One region of the Promicromonospora sp. NPDC090134 genome, then DNA from elsewhere that is predicted to be linked to it. Evidence: riboswitches for the same ligand, from Rfam matches in the RefSeq annotation. Region 1 holds a riboswitch; each other region holds the start of a gene.
The links. A riboswitch is a leader RNA that binds a small molecule or an ion and turns the genes downstream of it on or off. The one in region 1 is predicted to bind S-adenosylmethionine.
Positions count from the first base shown of each region.

Region 1 (3,735 bases):
TCTTGCGCGGCTTCGCCTCCTCACTGACCGGGATCGTCAGCGAGAGCACGCCGTCGGTGTACGACGCCGAGATGCTGTCGAGCGCAAGCCCCCGGCCCACCGTCAGCTGCCGCGCGAACGTGCCGGTAGGCCGCTCGCGGACCAGCCACTGCGCCTCGGCGTCCGACCGCTGCGTGCGCTCGGCACGGACGGTGAGCGTCCGGTCCTCGACCGAGACGTCGATGGTGCCAGGGTCGACGCCGGGCATGTCCATGGACAGGACGTAGTGGTCGCCCGTGCGGAACAGGTCCATCGGCATGCCGCCGGACTGCCGTGCGTTGCCGGCAAACGTGCTGAACAGCCGATCCATCTCCTGGATCGGGTCCCAATAGGTAGCCATCGCGCATCACCTCCTACGACGATGCGGCCCCGGCCCCTCCAGGGCCGCCGCGCAAGATGACGGCCCTGCCGTCATCCGGCTACACGCCCAATCTTGGTACTCCCGACCCGGGGGTGCCAAGGGTCCATGGGCCTGGCTCGCCGGACCGGCAGGTCACTCGGTGACCGCCGGCCTGACAGTCCGCGGTCAGGCGGCCGCGCGGCCCGACAGGCCCACCCGGTCCAGCAGGTCGAGGGCGGGGCGGTGCTTGTTGAACGTGTACACGTGCAGGCCGGGCGTGCCGGCGTCGAGCACCTCGCGCGCGAGCGCCGCGGAGTACTCGATGCCGTGCGCGTGCTGGGCCTCGGGGTCGACGGCGCCGTCGGGCGCGGTGAGCCGGTCGAGGTCGCGCAGGAGCTCCGCGGGCGCCGCCACCCCGGTGAGCTCCTGGACGCGGCGCAGGCGGCGGGCCTCGGTGGTAGGCAGGATCCCGGCGAGGATCGGGATGGTCACACCCTCCGCCCGGGCCGCCTCGACGAACCCCGTGTACGAGTCCGCGCGGTAGAAGAACTGGGTGATCGCGAAGCTCGCGCCCGCCTCCTGCTTCTCGAGCAGGCGGCGCACCTCCTGCTCGCGCGTGGTGCCGGCCCCGGGGTTGCCGTCCGGGAACGTGGCGACGGCGATCGCCAGCGGCCGGGCGGCCGAGCGCAGCGCCGTGCTGACGTCGGCGGCACACCGCCGCTCGTCCACCTGCCGCAGGAGGCGGACGAGGTCCACGCTGGAGCGCACGCCGTCGGCCGGCGGGCGCCAGTCCGGCTCGTCGCGCGGCGGGTCGCCGCGCAGGGCGAGGAACGACCGCACCCCGGCCTCGAGGAACTCCTCGATCACCGCGGACACGTCCTCGCGGGACGCGCCCACGCAGGTCAGGTGGGCCACGGGGAGCACGGGCGTGCCGCGCAGCAGGGTCGCGAGCACCTCGCGCGCGGTGGCCCGGTCGCCGCCGGCCGCCCCGTAGGTCACGGACACGAAGTCCGGGCGGGCAGCCACGAGCCGCTGCGCCGTCTCCCAGAAGTTGGGCGCGGCGTTCGGCCGACGCGGGGGCATCAGCTCGAACGAGACGGTGGGGCGGTGCGGGTGTGGCTCGGCGACCATGGCTGCTCCATCGAACCTGGCGTGAGCACCTTGCGTCCCTCGCTCCGCGGCGACGCGGCGGAAGGTCGGCAGGTTGCTGCGGTGTCAGTGAGCCAGGACTCTCGACCGCTCTGGATGGGGTTCGCCACCATGCTAAGCGACCGTCCAGCACTGGGACAGAATTCGTCCGGAGACCGAGACGGCCCGGTCCACGGTGTGTGGACCGGGCCCGTCCGTTACTTCACCGACCCGGCCACCAGGCCGCCCACCAGGCGCTTCTCGATGATCATGAACAGGATCACCACGGGCACGATCGCCACGACGGACACCCCGAACACGTAGTGCCAGGACGTCTCGTACTGGCCCACGAACTTGGTGAGCGCCACGGACAGCGGCTGGTTGCCCGCCGTGGTGAGCAGCACCAGCGAGGCCGCGAACTCGTTCCAGGAGGCGACGAACGTGAACACGACCGCCGTCACGATGCCCGGCCAGACGAGCGGCAGGTTGATCTTGGTCAGGACGGCGAACGTGCCGGCGCCGTCGAGCTGCGCCGCCTCGTCGACCTCCTTGGGGATGCCCGCGAAGAAGCTGTGCATGATCCAGACCGCGAACGACAGGTTGAACGCGGCGTTGACCAGGATCATCGCGACCCACGTGTCGAGGATCCCGATCGCGATGAACTGCCGGAACAGGCCCGACGTCAGCACGGCGGGCTGCACCATCTGGGTCACGATCACGAGGAACAGGAAGAAGAGCCGGCCCTGGAACCGGAACCGCGCCGTGTAGTAGGCGGCGGGCAGCGCCACGGCCAGCACGAGCAGCGTGGCGCACAGCGAGATCACCAGGGTGGAGATCAGGTTCTGCGCCAGCGGCGTCTCGGGCGTGGACCACATCGTGACGTAGTTGTCCCAGTGCCACTCCGTGGGGAAGTAGGTGGGGTCGACCGACCTGATCTCGGCCTTCGTCTTCACGGAGCCGAAGAACATGATCAGGTACGGCAGCAGGAAGACCACCAGCACCACGAGCCCGGCCAACAGCCGGAGCAGCAGCGACCCGAGCGGCACCTGGTCCGTCGTGTACCTCCGCACCCGTCGCCGGTTGTCCGACGGCGGCCGGGTCGCGCTGCGGGAGGTGGTCCCCGGGTCGGTGATCGCGGTCATCAGACCTCCTCCAGGGGGCGGACGACCCGCACGTAGACGGCGACGATGGCGATGACCACCAGGAACGCGATGACGGACAGCGCGCTGGCCAGGTCGATCTGCCGCTGGTTCTGCATGTACTTGAAGATCATGGTCATGACGGTGTCGGCGTCGTACCCGGGGATGGACCCCGTCATGACGCGCAGGATCGGCAGCGAGTTGAACACGTTGATGATGTTGATCAGCACCGCCACCGAGATGGCGCCCCGCAGCTGCGGCAGCACCACGCTGAAGTAGGTGCGCGCCCCGCTTGCGCCGTCGATGCGCGCGGCCTCCACGGTCTCGCCGGGCACCGTCTGGAGCCCGGCGAGCACCGTGTAGGTGGTGAACGGCAGGGACACGAACACGGCGACCGCCATGGCCCACGCGAACGCGGTGCCGGGGTGGCGGGTCCAGCCGTAGCCCTCCGGCGTGCTGATCAGGCCGACGTCCACGAGGAACGAGTTGATGATGCCGAAGTACGGCTCCAGGCCGTAGTGCACCACGAGCGTCGTCATGACCACGCTCGACGCCCACGGCACGATGACGGCCATCCGCACCAGCCGGCGGCCGGGGAACGCCTTGTTCAGCAGTGCCGCGAGCGCCAGCGACCCGATCAGGGTGCAGGCGACGACCACGACGACCCACACGACCGTGCGGCCGAGGATGGGCCAGAAGTACTGGAAGCCGATCACCGTCGCGAAGTTCGCGAGGCCCACTCCCCCGTCGTCCACGCCGCTCTGGCTGATGTCGCGTGTCGAGTTCCAGAACATCAGGCCGACCGGGAACAGGACCACGGCCGCAATGAGTGCGACCGCGGGCCCGATCCACGGCAGGGCCTTCAACAGGTCCTTCACCAAGTTCCCCGTGCTTTCGGTTCGGCGTTGCGTGTGGTCAGCCGTGCCGCGGCACGGCGGTCGGAGCGGGCGTCAGCCCGCGTCGACCTGTCCCTGGATCTCGGTCAGGACGTCCTGCGCCGACTTCTTCCCGTCGAGCTGGCCGAAGAGCGCCTTGAAGGCGGAGTCGGCCGCGGCCCAGTCCGGGTTGGTGCTCGGGTAGAACTGCGCG
Region 1 is NZ_JBIVCZ010000001.1:329,313-333,047, reverse strand. It holds gene ACIPN7_RS01460 (Hsp20/alpha crystallin family protein) at 1-379, opposite strand, end outside; gene ACIPN7_RS01455 (methylenetetrahydrofolate reductase) at 566-1,510, opposite strand; SAM riboswitch class I at 1,515-1,631, opposite strand; gene ACIPN7_RS01450 (carbohydrate ABC transporter permease) at 1,726-2,649, opposite strand; gene ACIPN7_RS01445 (carbohydrate ABC transporter permease) at 2,649-3,524, opposite strand; gene ACIPN7_RS01440 (extracellular solute-binding protein) at 3,597-3,735, opposite strand, start outside.

Region 2 (3,735 bases), 280 kb from region 1:
CGTCAGTCCTCGTCCGGGAGGCAGCCGAAGGCCTCGTCGAAGCCCAGGGCGGCCGTCGCCAGCAGGCCCGCGAGGCCGGAGCCCTCGGGCACGGGGCGCGGGTCGTCGGTCACGACCCACAGCCCGTCGACGACGTCGTACCCGGCCTGCGGACCCTCCTCGACCAGGCGGCCGACGGCTGCGATCAGCCGCTCGATCTCCTCGCCCGCGGTGCCGACGCCCACCGAGGCGCGCACGGCGCCGGCGTCGAACCCGAGCCGGCCGAGCAGCGGGTGCGCGCAGAAGCGGCCGTCCCGGACGCCGATGCCGTGCTCCGCGGACAGGTAGGCGGCGACGAGGCCCGGGTCGTACCCGGTCACGGTGAAGGTCACCACGCCCACGGGGTCCACGGCGTCGGCCCAGACCCGCACGACCTCGACGCGATCGATGGCCTCCAGCCCTGACACCAGCCGGCGGCGCAGGGCGTTCTCGTGCGCCACGACCTCGGCAGGGTCGAGCGCGGCCAGCTCCTCGCAGGCCGCCGCGAGCGCCACCGCGCCGATCACGTTGGGCGAGCCGGCCTCGTGGCGGGCGGGACCCTCGTGCCAGTCGGTGCCGCTCACGCGCACACGCCGGACGGCGCCGCCGCCCGCGAGGTAGGGCGTGCCCTGGTCGAGCCAGTCGCGGCGGCCCACCAGCACGCCGGCGCCGAACGGGGCGTAGGTCTTGTGCCCGGAGAAGGCGAGGTAGTCCACGCCCGTGGACTCCAGCGAGATGCGGCGGTGCGGCACGAGCTGGGCGCCGTCGAGCACCACGCGCGCGCCGAACTCGTGGGCGACGGCGACGATCTCGGCGATCGGGAGGGACTCGCCGGTCACGTTCGAGGCCCCGGTCAGGGCCAGGAGGGCGTACGGGCGGTCCGCGGCGGCGTCGGCCAGCTCCTCCCGGATCTGGGCGACCGTCTCGGCCACGGTGGCGCCGCCGGTCAGCACGGTCGCGCCGGTGGTGCGCTGCCAGGGCAGCAGGTTCGCGTGGTGCTCGACGTCGAGCACCAGCACGCGGCCGGGCTCGCCGTCGGGCTGCGCGGGGACGCAGCCGGCGAGGAGGTTGAGAGAGTCGGTGGTGTTCCGGGTGACGATCGTCAGGTCGTCCTCGCGGGCGCCGACGAACGCGCCGATGGTGCGGCGCGCGGTCTCGTAGAGCGCCGTGCTCACCTGGGAGAGGTAGCCCGCGCCGCGGTGCACGCTGGCGTACAGCGGCAGCACCTGGGTGACGCGGTCGGCGACGGCCTGGAGGGCCGGGGCCGACGCGGCGACGTCGAGGTTCGCGTACGAGACCTGCGTGCCGTCCACGAGCGGGACGAGCGTCCCGCCGCCGACGACGGGGCGCAGCGGGGCGAGGTCGGTCACCGCGATGGCACGGCTGAGAGTGGGAGCAGACATGGCGTCCTCCAGCACAGTCCTGGGGGAGGTTCCCCCGCGCTTGCCGCACGCGGGCTGCGCGCGGCCTGGTCGTCACCCGGGGCACCCCACCGCGGAGGGAGGGTTGCCGGCCAGCGAGCCGGGGCTTGACGCTGGCGCTCATGACCTGCGGCCATCCTGTGCTGCGGGCAAAACACCTGTCAACGCACGTCTCAGATACTGGTCCCACGATCCGGTCATGACACCGTCCCCGCACCCCGGTGCGGGTCGGATGCTCGCCCTCGTGCTCGGGGCACGAATTTGGTGTCCTCGTGCCACGGTGACCGGCATGATGTCAGGCGCGCAGAGACCACAGCGGCTATCGCGCGCCAGGACGCACGACGGACCGCGAGAGGAAACCCCGACCTCATGCCTCACCAGACACCCCCGCTCGTCCGCGCCCTCGACCAGGGCGACGCGCACGCCGCGCGCCGCGCCGTGTCCGACGCGGTGGACGGTCGGGAAGCCAGGGATGCCGGCCACGCGCCGGGCGGGAGCGGCACCCCCAGGGGGTCCGGCGGCCTGGAGGACGTGCTCGACCTGCTCGGGGCACGGGCCGCGGCCGGTTCCCCGCTCGCGACCGAGCTGCTGGTCGAGCTGTTGGACGAGTCGGGTGTGGTCCGCCGGTTCGTGCGTGGTGCGCTCCTCGACGAGTCGGCCGTCGACGACGTCTGCCAGGACACCCTCATCAGCGTGGCGACGTCGATCCACTCGTTCGCCGGCGCGTCCAAGGTCACCACCTGGGTGCATCGCATCGTCCGGAACCGGGTGGTGGACCACCTGCGCCGGCAGCGCGCCACCACCACGCTCCCCGACGACGACGTCGCGCCCGGCGCGCGGATGAGCTCGCTCATCGCCACCCGGGCCACGGTGCGCGACGCGCTCGACGCGCTGCCCGCCCTCTACCGCGAGCCGGTGACGCTGCGCGACATCGAGGGACTGCCGTACAGCGCGGTCGCCGACCGGCTGGGTCGCAGCGTGGGCACCGTCAAGTCCCAGGTCTCCCGAGGCCGGGCGCTCGTCGCGGCTCTGCTCGGGGACGCCGTCTGATGGCCGCCCGGGACAGGATGGGGCGATACCAGGTCGAGGACGTGCTCGGTGTCGGGTCGTTCGCCACCGTGCACCGCGCGGTCGACGAGCGGCTGGACACCACCGTGGTCGTGAAGGTCCTGGCCGAGAACCACAGCCTCAACCCGGAGATCCGGGAACGCTTCATCGCCGAGGGCCGGGCGTTGCGCCGGGTCGCGAGCCCGCACGTGATCACGGTCTACGACATCGGCGAGAACGATCGGCAGCAGCCGTACCTCGTGCTCGAGCACGCCGACCGGGGCACCCTCGCCGAGCGTGTCCGCGCCCTGCGTGCGGGCGGATGGACGGCGAGCCGCGCGGACGTGCTCGCCGTCGCCCGTGGGCTGGCCGCAGCCGTGCGGGCCGTGCACGCCGCGCGCCTGGTGCACCGCGACCTCAGCCCCGGCAACGTGCTGCTGCGCACCGGGCCCGACGCGCCCGCCGACACCGGTGCGGCAGGTGCGGCCGGCGCGCCGGGCTCGCTCCTCGCAGGCACGGCGTCCACCGTCGTGGGGCGCGACGAGCGGCTCGTGGTCGCCGACCTGGGCATGTGCAAGGACCTGGCGCGCAGCTCCGGGCTCACGGTCGCGGGCGGCACGGACGGGTTCCGCCCGCCCGAGCAGCACGGTCCCGGCACGGTCGACACGCGCGCGGACCTGTGGGCGATGTCCGCACTGCTGGAGTGGCTCACCGACGGCGCCGACCTGCCGCGCGCCCTGACCCGGGCGGTGCGGCGTAGCCTCGCGGACTCCCCGTCCCGGCGACACCCCGACGTCGCGGCGTGGCTCTCGGACGTGGAGGACGCGCTCGTCCCCGCGCGAGGAGACGTCCCCGCGGGAGGAGACAGGGCAGGGGCGCCCGCGGCCGCCGCGACGCCGGCCCGCCCGACCGGCCGGCGGCGTCGGCCGGTGATCGCGGTCGCCGTCGCCCTCCTGCTGGGTGCCGGGATCGGGTTCGGCGGCGCGTGGGGCTCGGTCGCATGGCTCGACGCCCGCCCCGACGCGAGCTCCGGCGCCGCGCGCGTCGCGATCTCCGGGCCCGAGACCGCGACGGTCGGCACCCCGGTGACGTTCACGGCCCAGGTCAGCGGCGCCGAGCACTGGGTGTGGACCCTGCCCACCGGGACGTACGTCGCCGACGACGGCTCCGTCGAGCTCACGGCCCGCAGCCCAGGGAGCGCCGAGGTGGTGCTCGAGGCCCGCGCGCCGGACGGGACGCGGATCACCGC
Region 2 is NZ_JBIVCZ010000001.1:607,830-611,564, reverse strand. It holds gene ACIPN7_RS02660 (aminotransferase class V-fold PLP-dependent enzyme) at 3-1,421, opposite strand; SAM riboswitch class IV at 1,453-1,567, opposite strand; gene ACIPN7_RS02655 (RNA polymerase sigma factor) at 1,809-2,489, shown strand; gene ACIPN7_RS02650 (serine/threonine-protein kinase) at 2,489-3,735, shown strand, end outside.
Region 2: linked by a shared signal. The riboswitch ahead of ACIPN7_RS02660 (aminotransferase class V-fold PLP-dependent enzyme) and the one ahead of ACIPN7_RS01455 (methylenetetrahydrofolate reductase) in region 1 are both predicted to bind S-adenosylmethionine.

Region 3 (3,735 bases), on a different contig from region 1:
CGCAGGTCGGGCACCACGAGCGCCGTCGCGTTGGGCGGCCGCCGGCCGAACTCGCTGCGCCAGTACCGGCGCACGATCGGGAGGTCCTCCGCGTACGCGACCAGCGGCAGGTGCGCGAGGGCAGCCACGGGGTCGGCCGCCAGGCGCACCTGGTCGACGGTGTGGGCCAGGGCCGGCGGCCCGACGAGCAGGAACTCCTCGTCGACCAGCGGCGTCGCCACCACGGCGTCCTGCCGCGGGCGCACCGAGGACACGACGAGGTCGAGGTGGCCGGCCGCCAGCGCGGCCAGCAGCTCGTCGCCGAGCCCGAGCGTCGCACGGAGCTGGAGCCCCTGCGCGACGAGCGGCGCGAGCGCGGGCAGCACACGCACCGTCATGAGCTCGGCGGCTCCGCCGATCCGGACGAGCCCGCGCACCGCCGGCTCGACGTCGCGAGGACCGAGGGCCGACCGGAGCCCGTCCACGTGGAGCCCCACCTCGGCGGCCAGCGCCACGGCGCGCTCCGTGGGCTCGGCGCCCCGGCGGGACCGCACGAACAGGCGGGTGCCGAGCTGCTCCTCCAGGCGGGCGAGCTGCCCGGTGACGGCGGGCTGGCTCACGCCCAGCCGCTCGGCCGCCGCCGACAGCGACCCGGTGCGGTAGACCTCCAGGAACGTGGCGAGGAGGTCGAGGCCCGGCACCGGCACCACCCTCCGTCGTCGTCCTGCCCACAGGCTAGCCCGGCTCAGCGCGCCGCGAGCGCCTTGAGCACCGCCTCGGCGGCGGCCGCGCTGGACTGCGGGTTCTGGCCGGTGATCAGGTTGCCGTCCTGGACCACGGTGCTGCTCCAGGGCGCGCCGACCTGGACGACGGCGCCGCGCTCGCGCAGCCGCGACTCGACGAGGTACGGCGCGGCGTCGCCGAGGCCGCCCTGGCGCTCCTCCTCGTCGGTGAACGACGTGAGCGCCCGGCCCGCGTAGGCGAAGGTGCCGTCCGGCTCCTGGGCGCTGAGCAACGCGGCGACGCCGTGGCACAGCGCGCCCACGGTCGTGCCCCGGTCGTTCGCGTCGAGCAGCAGGCGGCCGAGGTCGGCATCGTGCGCGAGGTCGGCCATCGGGGCGTGGCCACCCGGGATGTAGACGGCGTCGTAGTCGTCGGCGCGCACGTCGGCCAGCGTGAGCGGGTGGGCGAGCTGGTCGGCGATGCCGTCGAGGTAGGCGCGGAACTCCGCCGCGTCGGCGGCGGGCACCCCGCCGCGCTCGTCGAGGCTGACCGCGTCGACCGTCGGCGCCACGCCGCCCGGCGTCGCGACGTCGACCTGCGCGCCGGCCGCGGTGAGCACCCGGTGGGAGGCGGCGACCTCCTCGGCCCAGTAACCGGTGGGGTGCTCGGTGCCGTCGGCCAGGCGCAGGCTGTTCGCGGCGGAGACGACCATCAGGATCTTCGACATGGTGTGGTTCCGATCTGTTCGGGGAGCTTCCCGCTGAGGTGCGGTCCTCGGGGAACGTCAGAATCCATCACCGGATGCCGAGACAGACAGTCGGAGCCATAACCAGACTTATGGCTCGGATTTGTCCGAGGCGTGGACGGTTTGCCGACCACATCCCGGGCATGCCTACGATCAAGTCTCATCATCCAGAGCGGTCGAGAGTCCTGGCTCCACGACACCGCAGCAACCTACCTCCGAGGCGCCAATCTCGGGGCAAGGTGCTAACGCCAGGTCCGATGGAGCTGATACGCATGGCAGTCACGAACCCGCACCTTTCCACCGCCACGATCCTGGGCTACCCCCGCATCGGCCGGAGGCGCGAGCTCAAGCGCGCCGTCGAGTCCTTCTGGGCCGGCCGCACCACCGCCGACGAGCTGGAGGCGACCGCCCGCGACCTGCGGCAGACCACCGCGCGCCGCCTCGTCGACCTGGGCCTGGACGCCGGCAACGCTGCCGTCCCCGGCTCGTTCTCGTACTACGACCAGGTGCTCGACGCCGTCGCCCTGCTGGGCGCCGTGCCCGACCGGTTCGCCGGGCTCACCACGGACGGGGGCCGCCTGCCCCTGGAGGCCTACTTCACGGTGGCCCGCGGCGAGGGCGACAACGCGCCGCTCGAGATGACCAAGTGGTTCGACACGAACTACCACTACCTGGTCCCGGAGATCGGGCCGGACACCCCGATCGGCTTCGTCGACGACCGCGCGGTGCGCGAGTTCACCGAGCTGGCACACCCGGCCGACGGCGGCCAGGCGGTCGTGACCCGCCCCGCGTTCGTGGGCCCGGTGACGTTCCTGCTGCTGAGCAAGGCCGCCGACGGCGCAGTACCCGCTGCCGCGGCTCTGCGGGGCTCGCAAGCTCACTCCTCAGCCGCAGGCGACGGCTTCCGCCCCCTGGACCGGCTGGACGACGTCGTCGCCGCCTACGCCGACCTGCTGCGCGCGCTGGCCGCCGCGGGCGCGCCCTGGGTGCAGCTCGACGAGCCCGCCCTGGTCACCGACCTGCTGGACGTCCCGTTCGACGAGGTGGCCGACGCCGTCCGCCGGGCCTACGCCGCGCTCGCGACCGAGCTCTCCCCCGCGGCCGCGGGCGACGCCCCGGCGCAGCGCCCCGCGATCCTGGTCACCGCGCCGTACGGCGACCTGCGCAGCGAGGCCGGCGACGGGCTCGCCCTGCTGGCCGGCACCGACGTCGAGGCGATCGCGATCGACCTGGTGCGCGGCGCCGTACCGACCGGACCGGTCCCCGGCCTGGAGACCAAGACCCTGGTCGCGGGCGCGATCGACGGCCACAACATCTGGCGCGCCGACCTCGACGCCCGTCTGACCACCCTGGAGGGTCTGGCGGCGACCGGCACCGGGCTCGGCGCCGGGACCGTCGCCGTCGGCACCTCGACGTCGCTGCTGCACGTGCCGCACGACGTCGCCGACGAGCCCCGCCTGGACGCGGACCTGAAGTCGTGGCTCGCGTTCGCCGACCAGAAGGTCGCCGAGGTCGTCACGCTGGCCACCGCGCTGACCGACGGCCGCGGGGCGGTCGCCGACCGGCTCGCCGAGTCGACGGCGGCGGTGCGCTCCCGCGCCGCGGCACCCGGCGTCGTCGTCCCGGTGGTGCGCGAGCGGACCGCCGCGCTGACCGCCGCCGACGTCGAGCGCGCGCCGTACGCGGAGCGGGCGGCCGCGCAGCAGGCGCGGCTGAACCTGCCACCGCTGCCGACCACGACCATCGGGTCGTTCCCGCAGACCGCCGAGATCCGCAGCACGCGCGCCGCGTGGGTGCGGGGCGAGCTGTCGGACGCCGACTACACGGCGGCGATGCGCGCCGAGATCGCGAGCACGGTCGCGCTCCAGGAGGAGCTGGGCCTGGACGTGCTGGTGCACGGCGAGCCCGAGCGCAACGACATGGTGCAGTACTTCGCGGAGCAGCTCGACGGCTTCGCGACGACCGTCAACGGCTGGGTCCAGTCGTACGGCTCGCGCTGTGTGCGGCCGCCGATCCTGTGGGGCGACGTGTCCCGGCCCGCGCCCCTGACGGTCGAGTGGACGGCGTACGCGGCGTCCCTGACCGACAAGCCGGTCAAGGGCATGCTCACGGGTCCGGTCACGATCCTGGCCTGGTCGTTCGTGCGCGACGACCTGCCGCTGGGCGACACCGCCGACCAGGTGGCCCTGGCGCTGCGCGACGAGGTGACCGACCTGGAGGCGGCCGGCATCGGCGTCGTCCAGGTGGACGAGCCGGCGCTGCGCGAGCTGCTGCCGCTGCGCCGCTCG
Region 3 is NZ_JBIVCZ010000003.1:106,763-110,497, forward strand. It holds gene ACIPN7_RS10165 (LysR family transcriptional regulator) at 1-680, opposite strand, end outside; gene ACIPN7_RS10170 (type 1 glutamine amidotransferase domain-containing protein) at 725-1,429, opposite strand; SAM riboswitch class I at 1,608-1,711, shown strand; gene metE (5-methyltetrahydropteroyltriglutamate--homocysteine S-methyltransferase) at 1,720-3,735, shown strand, end outside.
Region 3: linked by a shared signal. The riboswitch ahead of metE (5-methyltetrahydropteroyltriglutamate--homocysteine S-methyltransferase) and the one ahead of ACIPN7_RS01455 (methylenetetrahydrofolate reductase) in region 1 are both predicted to bind S-adenosylmethionine.

Region 4 (3,735 bases), on a different contig from region 1:
GTGCGCGTGTAGGCGAAGCCCTCGCCCGCGCCGAAGTGCCCGGCGGCCTGCTCCCACTCCTCGAACTCGAACCCGGCGGTCAGGTAGACGGGCGTGGCCCGCGGGACCGCGCGGGCCGATGGCGTGGTGTCGGGCGCGCCGGTAGCGCGCCCGGCGTCGTCCCGCCCCGTGCTGCGCGCGTGCACCTGCCGGGTGGCGAAGCCGGTCATGGCGCCGCGCTCGGCTCGGCCTCCGCCGCGGGCAGCCCGGCCTCCTTCCAGGCGGGGAACCCGCCGTCGACGTGCGAGACGTCGGTGTAGCCGCGGGCCGCGAGCGCCTCCGCGACCGGGCCGGAGCCGTCGACGGAGCCGCACACGACCACGACGGGCGTGTCGAGGGTGATCGCCGGGTTGTCGGACGGCCCGAACAGCGCGTCGAGGTTGTTGCGGTCCGCGAGCGTGGCGCCCGGGATCTCGCCCGCCGAGGCGCGGCCCGCGGCGGAACGGACGTCGATCAGCAGGGCGCCGCCGGCGACCTTGGCGCCCGCGGCGCCGGGGGTCTGCAGCTCAGGGGTGGTCATGGTGGTCTCCTCCGGGTGGACGGTGGTTCGTCGGGTGGTCAGGCGCTCAGGAGCCGGCCCGTGGGCAGCGCCCGCTCGGCGGCCCCTGCGTCCGACAGCCCGAGCGAGCCGCGCAGCGACGTCGCCGTCCGTTCGGTGCGGAACAGGCCCGCCTGCTGGAGCGCGGGCACCAGGTGGTCGGTGATCGCGTCGAGGTCGGAGCTGAGCGAGGACGGCTGCAGCAGGAACCCGTCGACGGCGCCGACGGTGGTCCAGTCGGCGATCAGGGTGGCGAGCTCGTCCGGCGTGTCGGCGACGACCAGCCCGTCGCCCATGACCGCCGTGCCCTCCAGCGCCTCGACGAGCTCGAGCCGGGCCCGGGCGCTGGCCCGCTCCTGCGCGAGCACCACGTAGACCTCGGCGAGCACGCGGAGCTCCTCGGGGTCGCGCCCGGCGGACAGTGCGGCGTCCCGCACGAGCCGGCGCAGCCGTACCGCGTGCGCGGCGTCGGTGACGGTGATCCGCGCGACGTCGGCGGTGCGGCCGGCCAGCGCGGCGCTGGCCTCGGAGCGCACGCGGACGACGACGGGCGGGGGCGTCTGCGGCAGGACGTCGTCCGTGCCGGCTGCCGGGCGGCCCCGGACGGCGAACCGGATGCCGTCGTGGTCCACGCGGAACCGGCCCTCGGCGTCGAGCTCGACCGCGCCCGCCCCGCTGCCGGGTCGGCCCGTCCACACCTGCGTCACGGACCGGATGCCCAGCTCGACCCTGCCGGCCCACGCGTCGTCGGCCTCGGGGAGCTTGCTCTGCCGCACCGCCTGCCAGCCGGCCCGGCCGCTGCTCGCGCGGTCGATGCTGCTCAGCGCGACGGCGGCGTGGGCCGCCTCGACGTGCACCGTGTCGACGGCGGCGACCAGCCCGATGCCGGCCGTGACCCGCGCGGCCCGGGCCGCGGCGACGGCCGTGTCCAGCCGCCCCGTGACCTGGCTGCGGCCGGGGTGGAGCAGGAATCCCTCGTCGAGGCTGACGAAGTCGAGCAGGCCGCGGTCGGCGGTCCGCACGAGGTGCAGGAACCGCTCGCCGTCGAACGGGCGCGGAGCCACCGGGCCACGTGCCCGGTGGGCGCCCGGACGGGCACCGGCGGAGGTGAGATCCACGCCGAGCACGACGGGACGGGAGGAGGTGGGGGCGAGGGACGTGGGCTGCGACGGGTACGGCACGGCGGGGCTCCGTTCGGGCTGCGGCTGCGCGACGGCGCCCGGAGGACCCGGCCGGCGCGCGCAGGGTGCGCGACGGCGTCCAGGGGTCACCCGGGAGCGTGGCTGCCAGAGGGCAGGAGTGGGACGTCCGGTCAGGGACGTGAGGGCCGGATACGGCCAGGGCTCGGCGTGCGACGCCGAGAGGAGTTCCGGGCGGCGGACCGGTGGCGGCTGTGGCGACCGGTCAGCGCGTCGGGACGGTCACTGTCCGGCTGTCGCCGTCAGCGACAGGAACAGTGACAACACATGTGCTCGCGCGACATGTGCTCGCGCGGGGCAGCACCAGCCCGCACGGTGACGTTCCGGGACGGCAGGGACACGTGGACGGCGGGGGCAGCGCTCCGGGTCATCGTCGTTCTCCTCACCTGCTCGCCCAGCGGCGAGCGACGCGTGTTGTCATCCGCCGGCGGCGGTGGACCTGGTCCTCACCCGGGGCACCCACCCGCGCGGGGGGTTGCCGTCCGACCAGCCGGGGCTTCGCGTCGGAACTCATGACCTGTCGAGGCTTTCTACATCTCTCCGATCGGATAAGTGCGGTTGGTCTCGATGTCACAGAAGATACGAATGGAACCCATAGAAGTCAATGATCCTTGCGCAGATCTCACATCCCGGGACCAAGGTCTCGCCGCGGCTCGGGGGTGCGCGCTGGTGGACGCCGGCCGGGACACGGCACGCGCCGGCCGGGCGAGGTACGCCCGGACCGACACGGCGCGGACCCGGACCCGGCCCCGCAAGGCGCGCCCCCGAACCGACACCGCGCGGCCCCGGACCAGCAAGGTGCGCTTCTACCCAGTCACTGGGCCCGGAATCACCCCGATTCCGGGCCAGATGACTGGGTAGAAGCGCACTCTCGCCTGGTCCGTTCGCTCGCTCACGCGCCGACCTCGGCAAGAGGCCGGGGTCACGCGCCGGCGTCGGCAGGCGGACGCAGTCACGAGACGGGCCGAGCGATCAGCCGATCTGCGATAGACCGACGCCGTCGAGCCCCGGCCCCCACGACGCAGAAGTGCGCTTCTACCCAGTCATTGGGCCCGGAATCGGGGTGATTCCGGGCCCAATGACTGGGTAGAAGCGCACTCTCGGGTCAGCCCAGGAGGAGCTCGATCTGGGCGAGGGCGCCGGGCTCGGCCAGCTCCAGCCGGAGACCCGTGAGCGGCACCGGCTCGTCGAGCACGAAGGGGCGGAGCTGGTTCGGCCAGCGCCACGCCTCGCCGGACCGCTCGTCCAGCACCCGCCCGTCGGCCGCGACCAGGCGCCAGGCCGACGGCGGTCCGGACACCCTCTCGACGGTCGACGACCCGGGCACCTCCGCAGAGGACAGCCCGGGCGCGCCGTTGGCCGACGCCGGCTCGGACGTCGGGCCCGAGGTCAACGTGTAGGCGCGCAGCATCGATCCGGCCGGGACGTCCGCACCGGGAGCCCAGTTGAGCGCGCCGTCCACCGCGGCCGACGTCGTCAGGTCGCCGTCGGTCAGGTGCGGCAGCGCACCCTCGGCACTGCGCCAGCCGCCATCGGCTCGCCGCCACGGCCGCTCGGGCGCCGAGTCGTCGCCGATCCCCGCGGCGCCAGCAGCGCCAGCACCACCACCAGCACCAGCACCAGCACCAGCACCAGCACCAGCCTCGTCGTCCGACGGCACGCCCCACCGGGTCGGGATCTCCGACAGCGCGAAGCGCAGGGTCGCTCCCCCGACCAGGTCGACGTTGTCGATCGACGGCGTCGTGATCACCCGGGCCGCGGCCGCGTCCGACCCCGCCGCAGCCGCGCCGGCACCGCCCGCCACATCCGGCCGAGCTACGTCCAGCCCCGCCACGTACTGCCGACCGGCCGCCCCGGGGGCCTCGATCACGAGGTCGCCGTCGGGCCGGTGCACCACCGCCCGGTCGAACAGCGGCGACGTGACCGCCCAGCGCGGCGAGCCGATCTCCAGCGGGTACA
Region 4 is NZ_JBIVCZ010000010.1:67,796-71,530, forward strand. It holds gene ACIPN7_RS23820 (O-acetylhomoserine aminocarboxypropyltransferase/cysteine synthase family protein) at 1-209, opposite strand, end outside; gene ACIPN7_RS23825 (rhodanese-like domain-containing protein) at 206-559, opposite strand; gene ACIPN7_RS23830 (LLM class flavin-dependent oxidoreductase) at 598-1,758, opposite strand; SAM riboswitch class IV at 2,183-2,294, opposite strand; gene ACIPN7_RS23835 (GH92 family glycosyl hydrolase) at 2,882-3,735, opposite strand, start outside.
Region 4: linked by a shared signal. The riboswitch ahead of ACIPN7_RS23830 (LLM class flavin-dependent oxidoreductase) and the one ahead of ACIPN7_RS01455 (methylenetetrahydrofolate reductase) in region 1 are both predicted to bind S-adenosylmethionine.